DNA from 2 places in the Xenorhabdus griffiniae genome. Region 2 is predicted to be linked to the other one. Evidence: predicted binding sites of a transcription regulator. Region 2 holds the regulator's gene; the other holds the start of a gene.

Region 1 (7,899 bases), 750 kb from region 2:
GCTTATGCCAAAGTATTTGTCACCTTTCTGAATGTGCTGGTGGATGGGCATGATTCAGAGATGGTTAAAGAGGGTATCAAGGCATTGAACGAAGCCTCTGGTTTTATTCGTTCCCTGTTGGGTAAAGCGATGCGCCTGCGTATCATTCCTGAACTGACATTCTCTTATGACAGTTCTTTGGTGGAAGGGATGCGGATGTCGAATTTGGTTAGTAACGTCGTTAAAAACGATGAGAAGCGTCGCGCATCTGCGGATCACAATGAGGAAAAATGATGGGGCGCCGTCGTAGAGGCCGTGCTATACACGGTGTACTGTTGCTGGATAAGCCGCAGGATATTTCCTCCAATGATGCGTTACAGAAAGTCAGACGTATTTTCAATGCCAGTAAGGCGGGCCATACTGGTGCGTTGGATCCATTGGCGACAGGCATGTTGCCGATTTGTCTGGGGGAAGCGACTAAGTTTTCCCAATTCTTGCTGGATTCTGACAAACGCTATCGTGTGATTGCCCGTTTAGGGCAGCGCACGGATACGTCGGATTCACATGGAACAATCATCAGTGAGCGTGACGTAAAAATCACCGAATCTCAGCTTAATGCTGCATTGGAGCAATTCCGTGGTGATACCATGCAGGTTCCTTCCATGTACTCTGCATTGAAACATCAAGGAAAACCGCTATACGAATATGCCCGTCAGGGAATTGAAGTGGAGCGGGAAGCGCGTCCTATCACTGTTTATGAATTGCAATTCATTCGCTGGGAAGGGAATGAGTTGGAATTGGAAATACACTGTTCCAAGGGAACTTACATTCGTACCATCATTGATGATTTAGGGGAGCTTTTGGGCTGTGGCGCGCATGTCATTTATCTGCGTCGCTTGCAGGTTGCCAACTATCCCAATCAAAGAATGGTAACGTTGGAACAGTTATATGAGTTAAAACAACAGGCTGAAGATCAAGAAATTGAGGCGTGGGAATTGCTTGATCCATTATTGTTACCTATGGATACCGCCGTGGTTCATTTTCCTGTCATTCACTTAACATCTGTCGTTGCGTCGTATTTCAAACAAGGCCAGCCGGTTCGCAGCAAACATAATTTGGCTTCAGATGAATGGGTGAGGGTGACCGAAGGAGATGAAAATAAATTCATCGGCATTGCCATGATCGATGATGATGGACTCGTGGCTCCACGTCGTCTGGTTGTTGAAACGGAATAATGATAGCAATAGACAAGGAATTACAGCAGGTAAATTGAATTGGGGCGCAGAATGACGGTGATTGTGCTGTCTTGCGCTTCATCTATTTGCAGCGTAGAATACCGCGTCTGTACATGAGTGGCTGAATTAGAGATCGGCACTCGTCATTTTAAATTACTTATTTGGAGTTATACTATGTCTCTAAGTACTGCTGCAAAAGCGCAAATTATTGCTGAATTTGGCCGTGGCGCTAACGACAGTGGTTCCAGCGAAGTTCAGATCGCATTGCTGACTGCTGACATCAACCACCTGCAAGGCCACTTTGCAGAGCACAAAAAAGATCACCACAGCCGTCGTGGTCTGCTGAGAAAGGTTGCACAGCGTCGTAAGCAGCTGGACTACCTGAAGCGTAAAGATGTTGCACGCTATACTGCTCTGATTGAGCGTCTGGGACTGCGTCGCTAATTGATGAGTTTCAGTGGAAAGGGGCCTAATCGGGCCCCTTTTCTTCTAGGAAACGGAATTGATAGGTAACAGAAAATTTAATCCACTGTTTTTATACCGTTTCTAAAATTTGAACCTCTTCCGCTACAGTGACTCGCGCGGCTAATGAGAGTCCTCAAAGCAGTGAGCACTGTCATTAGTCGTGAGGGTGTAGCAAGAAGAGAAAATCCATTGTTGCTGGTTTCTTAAATTGGCAACACTAACAAAGGAAAATTATTTTGCTTAATCCGATTGTTCGTAAATTCCAGTATGGTCAGCACACTGTGACCATCGAAACTGGCATGATGGCTCGTCAGGCGACAGCCGCTGTTATGGTAAATATGGATGACACAGCGGTATTTGTCACCGTTGTCGGTCAAAAGAAAGTCAAAGCAGGTCAGGATTTCTTCCCTCTGACCGTTAACTATCAGGAGCGTACTTACGCTGCTGGCCGTATTCCGGGCAGTTTTTTCCGTCGCGAAGGCCGTCCGGGTGAAGGTGAAACATTAGTTGCCCGTCTTATCGACCGCCCTCTACGCCCTCTGTTTCCAGAAGGTTTCCTGAATGAAGTTCAAATCATCGCGACCGTTGTTTCTGTTAACCCACAAGTCAACCCTGATATCGTTGCCATGATCGGATCTTCTGCTGCGCTGGCATTATCTGGTATCCCATTCAATGGCCCAATTGGTGCTGCACGCGTGGGTTACATTAACGATCAGTACGTACTGAACCCAACCAGTGATGAACTGAAACACAGCCGTTTGGATCTGGTCGTTGCAGGTACAAACAACGCGGTGCTGATGGTTGAGTCCGAAGCGGAACTGCTGACTGAAGAGCAAATGTTGGGTGCGGTTGTGTTTGGTCACGAGCAGCAACAGATTGTGATTGATAACATCAATGCGCTGGCTGCTGAAGCAGGTAAAGAGAAATGGGATTGGGCGCCAGAGCCTGTTAATCAACCTCTGCACGATCGTATTGCAGAACTGGCTGAAAGTCGTCTGGGTGATGCTTATCGCATTACTGAGAAGCAGGAACGTTACGCTCAGGTTGATAATATCAAAGAAGAAGTCACTGCGGTTATCCTGGCAGAATTTGCAGAAAAAGGCGTTGAACTGGAAGAAACCGAGGTGCTTGAAGTTCTCGCTACTCTGGAGAAAAATGTTGTTCGTAGCCGTGTCCTGCGTGGTGAACCGCGTATTGATGGCCGTGAAAAAGACATGGTTCGTGCTCTTGACGTTCGCACAGGTGTACTGCCACGTACTCATGGTTCATCCCTGTTTACCCGCGGTGAAACTCAGGCACTGGTAACCGCAACATTAGGCACAGAGCGTGATGCTCAAGTTATCGATGAGCTGATGGGTGAGCGTACTGATCGCTTCCTGTTCCACTATAACTTCCCTCCATATTCTGTCGGTGAAACGGGTATGGTCGGTTCACCAAAACGTCGTGAAATTGGTCACGGTCGTCTGGCGAAACGTGGTGTATTGGCTGTGATGCCAGGCATCAACGAATTCCCATATACCGTTCGTGTGGTATCTGAAATTACTGAATCCAACGGTTCTTCCTCTATGGCTTCTGTCTGTGGTGCATCACTGGCGTTGATGGATGCTGGTGTACCGATTAAGGCAGCCGTTGCAGGTATCGCGATGGGATTGGTGAAAGAAGGCGAAAACTTTGTTGTTCTGTCTGACATTTTGGGTGACGAAGATCATCTGGGTGACATGGACTTTAAAGTTGCGGGTAGCCGTGATGGTATCAGCGCATTGCAAATGGACATCAAAATCGAGGGTATCACCCGTGAAATCATGCAGATTGCGCTGAATCAGGCTAAAGGTGCTCGCTTGCATATTCTGAGTGTAATGGAGCAGGCAATTCATAGCCCACGCAATGATATTTCTGAATTTGCACCACGTATCCACACTATCAAGATCAATCCAGACAAGATCAAAGATGTGATTGGTAAAGGCGGTTCTGTGATCCGCGCATTGACGGAAGAAACCGGAACAACCATTGAAATTGAAGACGATGGCACAGTGAAGATTGCAGCGACTGACGGTGACAAAGCACGTCATGCTATCAGACGTATCGAAGAAATCACTGCGGAAGTTGAAGTGGGCCGTATTTATGCTGGTAAAGTAACTCGCATTGTTGATTTTGGTGCATTTGTTGCTATCGGTGGTGGTAAAGAAGGGCTGGTACACATTTCTCAGATCGCTGAAAAACGTGTTGAGAAAGTCACTGATTATCTGCAAATCGGGCAAGAAGTTCCGGTGAAAGTGCTGGAAATTGACCGTCAGGGACGTATCCGCCTGAGCATGAAAGAAGCTGTGATTACCACTGATGCGGAAGTGCAATCACCGGCATCATCAGTAGAATAAATTTGACGTAAAGAGCGGCGTCCTGTAAAAAGGGCGCCGTTTATCTCAATAAATTTTGAATTATTGTTCTTAGTAATAGTTCGAAAGATGAGAAGAAGTTAATTTTGGGCAGGAAGCCTGAAATATACAATGTGGGTGGAGTCATAGGGCATTCTGATTGATGTCTGGCTTCGGGAGTGGGAAATGAATTCTTTTCTGCGCTGGTGTTATGTTGCGGCTATTTTTCTCCTTGTGGGATGTAGCGGCACTGGGTGGCGTAAAAATGAAGTTATTGCTATTCCATTACAACCGACATTGCAACAAGAGGTTATTCTGGCTCGTATGGAGCAAATACTTGCGAGTCGGTCACTGACGGAAGATGAATATGCACAGCTTTTATATGAACGAGGTGTGCTGTATGATAGCCTCGGGCTGAGGGCATTGGCACAGAATGATTTTTCAGTGGCTTTGTCTATCCGTCCTGATATTCCTGAAATTTTTAATTATTTAGGAATTTATTTTACGCAGGCAGGCAATTTTGATTCTGCCTATGAAGCGTTTGATTCTGTTTTAGAGCTTGATCCAACTTACAACTACGCGCGAATGAATCGCGGCATTTCACTGTATTACGGTGGCCGCTATCGATTGGCGCAGGATGATCTGCAGGCGTTTTATCAAGACGATCCAAATGATCCCTTCCGTTCGTTGTGGTTGTACCTTGTGGAAGATAAAATTGATCCTAAGGCTGCAATGACTAATTTGTCGCACCATTTTGACAAAGCGAATCGAGGGAGATGGGGCTGGAATATTGTTGAATTCTATTTAGGCAAAATCGGTGAAAAAACATTGATGGAACGCTTAAAGCAGGGTTCAACAGATAACACTTCGCTCGCTGAGCATCTCAGTGAAACTGACTTCTATTTAGGTAAACATTACCTAAGTCTGGGGGATGAGGATAGCGCAACTGCGTTATTCAAGCTGACGGTGGCTAACAATGTGCATAACTTTGTTGAGCACCGCTACGCATTGTTGGAATTGGCACTATTGGGCCAAAAACAAGATGATTTATCGGAATCGAACCAACAATAGCTGACGAACATTTTCACGACAGATTTTAAAGTCCACATCTCTGGATGATGGGGGCTTGTTTGTTCGTTTAATAACATAATTTGAGCCAGTTCACATTTTAAATGAAAATGACAGAAATTCTTTTCACTGTGTTATGTAGACTGGCCGCCATGATCAATGAGGCACCATTACATGACCACTGAGACTGAAATCTCTTTTGCTGATTTAGGTTTATCGGCACCTATCCTTTCTGCGTTGGGAGACTTGGGCTATGAGAAGCCTTCTCCTATCCAACAACAATGTATTCCTCACCTGCTGAGTGGCCGTGATGTGCTGGGTATGGCACAGACGGGCAGCGGTAAGACAGCTGCTTTCAGCTTGCCTTTATTGAATAACATTGACGCTGAACTTAAAGCGCCACAAATTCTTGTGTTAGCGCCAACCCGTGAACTGGCGGTGCAGGTTGCTGAAGCGTGTTCAGATTTTTCCAAACATATGCGCAATGTGAATGTTGTTGCACTTTACGGTGGACAGCGTTATGACGTTCAGTTACGTGCTTTGCGTCAGGGGCCACAAGTTGTGGTGGGTACACCAGGACGTTTGCTTGACCATCTGAAGCGTGGAACATTGGATCTGTCCAACCTGAAAGGTTTGGTATTAGATGAAGCTGACGAAATGTTGCGTATGGGCTTTATCGAAGATGTTGAAAACATCATGAGCCAGATCCCTGCTGAACATCAAACCGCGCTGTTCTCTGCGACAATGCCAGAAGCGATCCGCCGTATCACCCGTCGTTTCATGAATGATCCGCAGGAAGTTCGCATTCAGAGCAGTGTGACAAACCGTCCTGACATTAGCCAGAGCTACTGGTCTGTTTACGGAATGCGCAAAAATGAAGCGTTGGTGCGTTTCCTGGAAGCAGAAGATTTTGATGCTGCGATTATTTTCGTGCGTACCAAGAATGCAACGTTGGAAGTTGCAGAAACACTGGAGCGTAACGGCTACAACTCCGCGGCACTGAATGGTGACATGAACCAGGCTCTGCGTGAACAGACACTTGAGCGCTTGAAAGATGGCCGTTTGGACATTTTGATTGCGACTGATGTTGCTGCTCGTGGTTTGGATGTTGATCGTATTAGCCTGGTGGTTAACTACGATATTCCAATGGATGCTGAATCTTATGTACACCGTATCGGTCGTACTGGTCGTGCGGGTCGTGCGGGTCGTGCGCTGTTGTTTGTTGAAAACCGCGAACGTCGTTTGCTGCGTAACGTTGAACGCACCATGAAACTGACCATCCCAGAAGTTGAACTGCCAAACGCAGAGCTTCTGAGCCAGCGTCGTCTGGAGAAATTTGCGGCTAATGTTCAGAATCAACTGGAAAGCAGCGATCTGGATCAATACCGCGCCTTGCTGTCTAAGCTGGGTACTGGCGATGAGCTGGATATGGAAACACTGGCAGCAGCCCTGCTGAAAATGGCACAAGGTGAGCGCCCACTTATTCTGCCACCTGATCCAGTGCGTCGTCCTCGCCGTGAATTCAACGAGCGTGATGATCGTCGTCGCAATGGCAATGGCAATGGCTTTGGTGAGCGTGACAGAGGTGATCGTCCTCGTCGTGAGCGTCGTGACGTGGGTGATATGGAACTGTATCGCATTGAAGTTGGCCGTGATGATGGTGTTGAAGTTCGCCATATTGTGGGTGCGATTGCAAATGAAGGCGATATCAGCAGCCGTTATATCGGTAATATCAAACTGTTTGCTACCCACTCTACGATTGAGCTGCCAAAAGGTATGCCAGGGGAGTTGCTGTCTCACTTTACCCGTACTCGTATTCTGAACAAACCAATGAATATGCAGTTGATGGGAGACGCGCAACCCTTTGAGCGCCGTGAGCGTCGTGGTGGCCGCAATGGTAATGGCGGTAATGGTGGCAATGGTCCACGTCGTGACCGTGATGGTTTCGGTAATAACGGTGGTCGTCGTTTTAACAACGAACGTCGTGGTGGTGGTGAGCGTGGTTCTTTCCGCGGTCGCGGCAACGATGAAGCACCACGTCGCCGTCAAAGCAGTGGTAATGTATAAGCACTAATCTTCATTGAATGGCTTGATTCATCGTTGCGCTAAAAATATCGCAATGGTCAATTAAATAAAGCCCTTTCTCTTAACGGAGAAAGGGCTTTTGCTATTTATCTTGCTAATTTTATTAAATCTTCTTTCTTGGCAATCTAGTTGAGATTAATGCATATCCCCCGCAAAGCGGGGAGACATTAGGTTTCATATCGTGTTGTAAATTGCAACTTGCAACTTGACGTTTAATGCGTATATCCAAATTCATTGAATGAAAAAACTGTTTAATTCCTTGCAGGAGGCCATGCTGATTGGGAAGAGCATTTAATTGAAACATCGCGTTATAAAAGTCACCCATCAGCAAACGTTGAAATTTCCCGCAATCTCCCGCTCTTGTTGATTTCTGAGGTTTTTCAGGATCATTATGCCTTAAGCGGCGATCAAGTTAACCCCAACTCTTCTTTAAGCGGTTTCAAATAGCGACGACTTACAGGAATACGCTCATCATTGCTAAGTACCAGCTCTGCCTGCCCATTTTCGCCAAAAACAATTTCCCGTAATTGAGTCATGTTGACTAAATACTGGCGATGGCAGCGAGTGAGTGAAGTGCGAGTTTCCAGCGTCCGCAGGGTCAACTCGGTAAAGCCTTCCTGTCCGTTAGCACTTATGACATAGACACCACTCAGGCGGGAAGTGACATACAGGACATCATCCAATGGCATCAGCCA
Region 2 (7,899 bases):
ACTGATGGCAAAAATGGAATAGTTATACAGCTCTCCAGCCAGACTGTAACTACTGATTGCGCCCAATCCCATCAACCAGGTTTTGGGATTTAAGAACTGCAATAGCCAGCCTTGATAAATTTTGATTGGCTCTCTTGCCGATGCTGTAGTATCCAGCCGTTTATAATGCGAAGTGGCTGTCTTCCAGGCCAGCCATAATAAATACAGACATCCGAGTATTTTCAGCCCCGTATGTAAAGCAGGATAAATCAGCAGTAGCGCAGCAACACCAAACGCAGACAGCAGCAAAATGGTTTGCATTCCCAGAATAATACCCAGACAAAGCGGGACAGAACGGCGAATACCAAAATGAGCTCCCGATGATGTCAGTAACAAATTGTTTGGGCCCGGTGTGACAGCGGAAATAAACATAAATATACTAAGCGAGAATATCAGGCTTAAAGTCATGGGTAGATTCCCCTCCCACCCTGGTGGTTAACATTTCTTTTCAAGAAAAATAACAGTATGTTATTTCACATACAAGATAACTAATCATGAAATCAATTCAAATTCATTATGAATCGTAGACTACAACTCCATTAGCAACGACGATGTTTACCCGATGATGAATGACAGTATTTTCAGGAGCAATCACAATGATTATCCCGTGGCAACAATTGGAAGCCGATACACTCCACAACTTAATTGAAAGTTTTGTCCTGCGGGAAGGTACTGATTACGGCGAACAGGAAAAAACGCTCGAGCAAAAAGTGCAAGACGTCAAACGTCAACTTGAACGAGGTGAAGTTCTGTTGGTATGGTCTGAACTACATGGAACCGTTAATATCTTGCCTAAAGAGATGTTCCGCCCGTAAAACTCAACTTGTTTGATTCATTCTAATTGACTGATTCGCCAATTTTATTAATTAAGGAGTCTGTTCATGTCTGCCAAACACCCCGTTATCGCAATCACTGGCTCCAGTGGAGCAGGAACAACCACAACCAGTGTCGCTTTTCGCAAGATTTTCCAGCAATTTGACGTAACAGCTGCACTGATAGAAGGGGATAGTTTCCATCGTTATACTCGTCCTGAAATGGATGCCGAGATACGGAAAGCAAGAGAACAAGGCAGACATATCAGCTACTTTGGGCCAGAAGCCAATGATTTCGGTATGCTGGAAAAAACATTCCTTGAGTATGGGGAAACAGGCCATGGCCGCTGCCGAAAATATCTTCATACCTATGATGAAGCCGTCCCCTATAACCAATCACCAGGTACTTTCACCCCGTGGGAAGCTCTGCCATCTAATACGGACGTCCTATTTTATGAAGGACTTCACGGGGGAGTTGTCACGCCACAACACAATGTCGCCAGTCATGTTGATCTGCTAATTGGCGTTGTACCGATCGTCAACTTAGAATGGATACAAAAACTCATCCGAGATACGGGCGAGCGAGGGCATTCCAGAGAAGCGGTTATGGATTCCGTTGTTCGTTCAATGGATGACTATATCCGCTACATCACTCCTCAGTTTTCACGTACCCATATCAATTTCCAACGTGTCCCTACCGTTGATACCTCCAATCCCTTCTCTGCCAAAGCGATCCCCTCTCTGGACGAAAGTTTTATCGTGATCCGTTTCCGTGGACTCACGCAAATTAATTTCCCTTATTTGCTCGCGATGCTTCAGGGTTCATTTATTTCCGGCATAAATACTATCGTTGTTCCTGGTGGAAAAATGGGGTTGGCAATGGAATTAATTATGGCACCGCTTGTTAAACAATTACTGGAAGGCAAAAAAATCTCGTAATTTAATCTCTATTTAATTTTTAATAAAACAGGTAACAAAAAATAATGTTACCTGTTTTATTTAAATAAGCAGGTTATTTTTTGTGACAAAATTTTTTCCTTGTATACCAATCTCACTCCAAGATGCATGTAATTTCTCCCCCGCGAAGCGGGGAGAAATCAGGTTTCATATCGTGTTGTAAATTGCAGCTTGAAGTTTAATGCGTATAAAACACATCTTGAAAGACGATAGGTATATAAATGTAAAATCAATAAAACCAACTCTTCTGCCTGATTTCTGGTAATCTGGCAGTCAGTCTAATATGCTGAAGCGATACAAGAGAAGACAGAAGCGCTTTCCTGTGTTACAAACAAGGTTACAAGCGTGGACTGGCAAGGTATATGGGTTAAGATCAATATGCCTAAATTTTGGCATCTTTATAATCCATATAAAATTCCCGCTTGTCAGTTTTTCAGCAGGCTAATATGTTAAGCTATTGACTTTATAAAGCCAGCCTGAAGAGGAACGACAGTTTCTCACATCATAAAGGCAGAAATAACAACAGAGGATAAAGCGAATGGTTCTCGGCAAGCCACAAACAGACCCTACTCTTGAATGGTTTTTGTCACACTGCCATATTCACAAATATCCATCCAAGAGCACGCTTATTCATCAAGGTGAGAAAGCAGAAACGCTTTACTACATTGTTAAAGGTTCAGTTGCTGTTCTAATAAAAGATGAAGAAGGTAAGGAAATGATTCTCTCTTATTTAAATCAGGGGGATTTCATTGGTGAACTTGGATTATTTGAAGAGGGGCAAGAACGTACTGCATGGGTACGAGCCAAAAGTGCCTGTGAAGTGGCTGAAATTTCCTATAAGAAATTTCGCCAGTTAATTCAGGTCAATCCTGATATTCTGATGCGTTTATCTGCTCAGATGGCAAGTCGCCTACAAACCACTTCTGAAAAAGTAGGTAACTTAGCCTTTCTGGACGTTACAGGCCGTATCGCCCAGACATTGCTCAATTTGGCCAAACAGCCTGATGCAATGACTCACCCTGATGGTATGCAAATCAAAATCACACGTCAGGAAATTGGGCAGATTGTGGGTTGCTCCCGTGAAACGGTTGGCCGTATTTTGAAAATGCTGGAAGATCAAAGCCTGATCTCTGCACATGGCAAAACCATCGTCGTTTATGGGACGCGTTAATTCCCAATAAACCGAAACTCAGCCAGTGCAATCTATTACTTCGCACTGGCTTTTTTACTGTTATTTGTTTAACCAACGGGATATCGCCATTTCCAGCCGCACCATACCCTCTGTGATTTCGTCCTCAGGAATAATCAGTGATGGTGTAAAGCGCAAGATGCTGTCTCCTGCACTTAATAACATCAATCCCAGTTCTGCCGCCTGCTGCAATATTTCTTTGGCCTTGCCCTGATATTCAGCTTTCAATACAGCCCCAATAAGCAAGCCTTTTCCGCGAAATTCACGAAAGATACCATATTTTTGGTTCATCTTTTCCAAAGCATGAATGAGCATATCGTGCCGTTTTTCCACGCCCATCAGCACTTCTGGCGTATTGATAATATCCAGTACGACACAACCGATACGACAAGCCAATGGGTTTCCACCATAAGTCGTTCCATGGGCGCCCGTTTCCATTGCCGCCGCGATTTTATCTGTCGTTAACATTGCACTGATGGGAAAACCGCCCCCCAGTGCTTTTGCCGTCGTCAAGATATCCGGCTGTACGCCATAATGCTGGTAAGCATATAACTGCCCCGTGCGCCCTATTCCACTCTGGACTTCATCAAAGACCAACAAAGCCTGATGCTTATCACACAATTCCCGCACCCCATGCAGAAACGCCATTGTCGCAGGAGTCACTCCTCCTTCACCTTGGATTGGCTCCAAAACAACAGCACAAGTGTGATCATCGATTTCCGCTCTAACGGCATCCAGATCGTTAAAAGGCACATGAACAATATCGGCGGGTTTAGGCCCAAACTCTTCGGCATACTTCGGTTGCCCTCCCACCGAAACCGTGAAAAAGGTACGACCATGAAATGCCTGATGGAATGCAATGATTTTGGTTTTATTCGGATGATAACGGGTAATCGCATAACGACGTGCCAATTTAAATGCCGCTTCATTGGCTTCCGCCCCCGAATTAGCGAAAAAGACCTTTTGGGCAAAAGTCGCATCAATCAACTTTTGCGCTAAGGTTAAGGCAGGCTCATTGGTAAAAACGTTGCTGATATGCCACAATTTTTCACTCTGCTGTTTCAGGGCGTTCACCAAAGCCGGATGACAGTGCCCCAAAGCCAGAACAGCAATACCTCCGGCAAAATCTATGTATTCTTTACCCTGTTGATCCCATACTCGACTTCCTTGCCCTCTGACAGGAATAAAATTCGCCGGTGCATAAATAGGCAACATCACTTGATCATAGGTGTTTCTATTTGCTGCTTTATTTTCTACCATTTCCCTCACCTTATTTTTATACTTGCCATTTCGAAGTGAAATAATAGTCATAAAATATGAATAAAAAATCAATTAAGGGCAAATAAAAAAACAACAGAATGAGGGAGTATAGAGGTATCTGACTAATATCTGAGGAAATTATTCAACAATTCATGTCCCTGCTCACTAAGAATGCTTTCTGGATGAAACTGCACCCCTTCCAGTGGCAAAGTACGGTGACGTATTCCCATGATTTCATCTACGTCGCCATTACGCTGACTCCAGGCCGTCACTTCAAATGAAGCAGGAAGCGTTTCTGCGGCAATGACCAGAGAGTGATAACGCGTGACCGTCAATGGACGATCTAATCCTTTGAATACCCCTTGCTGGCTATGGTGAATCAGACTGGTTTTTCCATGCATTACTTCACGCGCTTTAACAACCTTGGCACCAAAAGCCTGACCTATTGCCTGATGCCCCAGACACACACCGAGGATGGGTAATTTCCCTGCAAAATGTGAAATCGCTTCCAACGAGATCCCTGCTTCATTTGGCGTGCAAGGCCCCGGAGAAATGACTAAATGAGTAGGCGCCAAATCTTCGATATCTTTAAGCTGAATCTCATCATTACGCTTAACTAAAACCTCTGCCCCTAACTCACAAAAATATTGGTATAAATTGAATGTAAAAGAATCGTAGTTATCTATTATTAGTAACATAGGAGTATATCCTACTGATTATTATAGTCTTATAAGTTGCCCTACCCCATTGGGGTATTATGCATTCTGTATAATAGTAAAATCAGGTAAAGCAGTATTAACAGCAATGGGGGGCTAATCATACCACAGAAGCACTTTTAAAATAGTGGTACGGCGAGCGCATTACTATAATGCAACATGATGTAACAATGCAGAAATGGTAGAAAGAAGGGGAATGTAAACGGTACTCAAACAACCAGTTATGATTATCCGAATACCGTATTATACCAATCACCTTTCAAGATACTCATTGTTTCTCCCCGCTTCGCGGGGAGAAACAATGAGTTATGTTGTCTTATAATGAGCAACTTGAAAGATAACGCGTAATATGTCGGTCCGGGCTGTTAAGGTTCAACCTTGGCAGACAAGATCACAATAGGTTTTACCGGTACATTTTGGTAAGGGCCAACATTTTCTGTTTTGACTTGAGAAATTTTATCCACCACATCCATGCCCTTGACGACTTTACCAAAGACTGCATAACCGAAGTCACGCTGCCCATGGTCAAGGAAAGCATTATCGGTCACGTTAATAAAAAATTGGCTGGTTGCGCTGTCCTTATCGGCGGTACGCGCCATAGCAATAGTTCCCCGCAAATTCCGCAAGCCGTTATCTGCTTCATTTTTGATTGGCTCTTTGGTCGCTTTTTGCTTCATATCCTTTGTAAAGCCACCGCCCTGGATCATAAAGCCTGGGATAACACGATGAAAAATAGTGTTGTTATAAAATCCCTCATTGACATACTCAACGAAATTCTTGGTAGTCATTGGTGCCTTATTGCTATCTAACTCAAGTTCGATTTCTCCAGCCGATGTTACCAGCTTCACGTGAGTTTCAGCGGCTAATGCTGGGACAGCTATCGCGCTGATAGCACATGCAGTCATAAGCGACACAAAAATACGTTTAAACATTGATGATTCCTTTATTTTTGAGGTCAACAATAAAACTCATAACAACAAAACCCATTAAGTGTAATTCCCTATGGAGTGAAGTTCCAAAGATTTACCTACATTTACGAGTCATATGACTTTTATATTCGCATATTTAAACAGGCGCTATTTTGAGAATAACCCCCATATTAATACGCTTTCCATGTCAAAGCGCATAAGCATCTATACCAATCTAACTTCAAGATGCGGGTGATTTTTCCCCGCATCGCGGAAAGAAATCAGGTTTCATATCATGTTGTAAATTGCAACTTGAAGTTTAATGCGTATATTCATCCAGCATTGAATACAGGAAATTAAACTTTCCATCCAAATTCAGCTGGACAACAATTGCAGAACGATTGGTATTGTCACCAGTGCGATAAATAGAGAAATAATAATAGAAAGGGAAATGGTTTCCTGTTTGAAACCATACTTATTAGCAAAAACATACACGCCTGCACCGATAGGCTGAGCAGCCATAATAATTGCGGCAATCAACCAAATATTGTCAGCTTGCTGCATACCAAACAGATAATAAGCGCAGATAAACGTAACCAACGGTTGTATCCCTAATTTGAGTAACAACATCGGTACAATCAATTTTAATGCTTCCGCATTAATATGCTCTTTAACCTTAAGCCGCGATAATCCCAGTCCTAAAGCAAATAATGCCGTTGGGCCTGCGGCATTACCAAGAAATGCCGCCAATGATTGCAAAAATTTTGGTACGGGAATCTCGAAATAGACGAAGATTAAACCTGCGATGACTGAAATAGTCAGGGGGTTACTCAATGTCACCTTTAATGACCTAACCAGACTCCGGCTGATGGATATGTTGCTACCCGATTGACAAGTAGAAAGAACATCGTAGGTAATAATGACAGCTATAATGGCTGGGATATTATGCAGGATCGTAGCTATAGCGGCAGGAAGCGCAGCAGATTCACCATAGACAGAGATTAGGATTGGAACTCCCATATATCCGGTAGTGCCATAACATGCTCCCATGCCTAAAAGAGAAGATTGAGGCAAACCAATTCCCATAATTTTGGCTACTAACACACCTAAAACATACACGACCCCAATGCCGGCCAAACTAGCAGCAATAAATCCCCATTGTTGAAGTTCACTCACATCTGCACGTGCAATAGCCAGAAACAATAAGGCAGGGAGTGCAATATAAAGCACATAATCGTTGATTAATTTATCGGAATGTCCGCTATCAGGACGCAAACGACCAAAACAATATCCGATAAAAATAACCAGAAATATGGGGGCAACTATCATAAACATTTAGATTAATTCCACATGAGTGTTGATAAAACATCCCGAAAATTTCCCTGGTGTATTAGACTTGCTGTCATTATTCAGAATAAATATTGGCTATTTTTTGATGATATTGCTGTAATCATTTAATTCTGTTAAATAAATAATTCCTTTCTTATCATTAAATTTATTAATGATGACAACAAAGGCGATACTATGAAACTGGATATTCGTACCGATCGTTTTGATGGGCGTGGTATAACGCTTGAGCAACTACGCGCGTTTGTATTCGTAGCGACACATGGTGGATTTGCTAAAGCTGGGGAAGAGTTGGGCCGTACACAACCAACGCTTAGCCTAAGTATTAAACGACTTGAAGAAGATATCGGATGTCGTTTAATTGATCGACGCCAAGGCACTATTATTGGATTAACCAATGAAGGTAAACAGCTATTACCCGCTGCCAAAGATATTCTTTTCCGCATGACCCAAGCGCTACAATCGGTAAGAAAATTCCAGTTGAGAGGCAAAATTGCACTTGGTGTCCCTGATGATTTCAGCATTAGAAACCTGCATAAAGCGATCTCCTGCTGTCTGGAGGAACATCCTGAATTAAAAATAGAAATTACCGCCGCTTCATCACCGGTACTTTCTGCCTTATTAGAAAAACAGCAATTAGACATGGCCATCACTAAAGAAATAGCGGGACA

The links. The regulator CRP, encoded in region 2, controls carbon source genes, mostly activating them, when cyclic AMP is high. The targets are predictions, from matches to a motif close to ATGTGANNNNNNTCACAT.
Region 1: a site for CRP is predicted at 5,201-5,218, ahead of yrbN (protein YrbN). Genes of this name have one in related genera too.

What each region holds. Positions count from the first base shown of each region.
Region 1 covers NZ_CP147737.1:4,357,659-4,365,557, reverse strand. The annotation lists gene rbfA (30S ribosome-binding factor RbfA) at 1-273, shown strand, start outside; gene truB (tRNA pseudouridine(55) synthase TruB) at 273-1,214, shown strand; gene rpsO (30S ribosomal protein S15) at 1,389-1,658, shown strand; gene pnp (polyribonucleotide nucleotidyltransferase) at 1,916-4,054, shown strand; gene nlpI (lipoprotein NlpI) at 4,238-5,122, shown strand; gene yrbN (protein YrbN) at 5,224-5,304, shown strand; gene WDV75_RS19860 (DEAD/DEAH family ATP-dependent RNA helicase) at 5,294-7,186, shown strand; gene btsR (two-component system response regulator BtsR) at 7,612-7,899, opposite strand, start outside.
Region 2 covers NZ_CP147737.1:340,353-348,251, reverse strand. The annotation lists gene WDV75_RS01590 (LysE family translocator) at 1-447, opposite strand, end outside; gene WDV75_RS01585 (YheU family protein) at 636-854, shown strand; gene WDV75_RS01580 (phosphoribulokinase) at 921-1,790, shown strand; gene crp (cAMP-activated global transcriptional regulator CRP) at 2,347-2,979, shown strand; gene WDV75_RS01570 (aspartate aminotransferase family protein) at 3,040-4,257, opposite strand; gene WDV75_RS01565 (aminodeoxychorismate synthase component II) at 4,380-4,955, opposite strand; gene ppiA (peptidylprolyl isomerase A) at 5,339-5,905, opposite strand; gene WDV75_RS01555 (AEC family transporter) at 6,257-7,216, opposite strand; gene WDV75_RS01550 (LysR family transcriptional regulator) at 7,406-7,899, shown strand, end outside.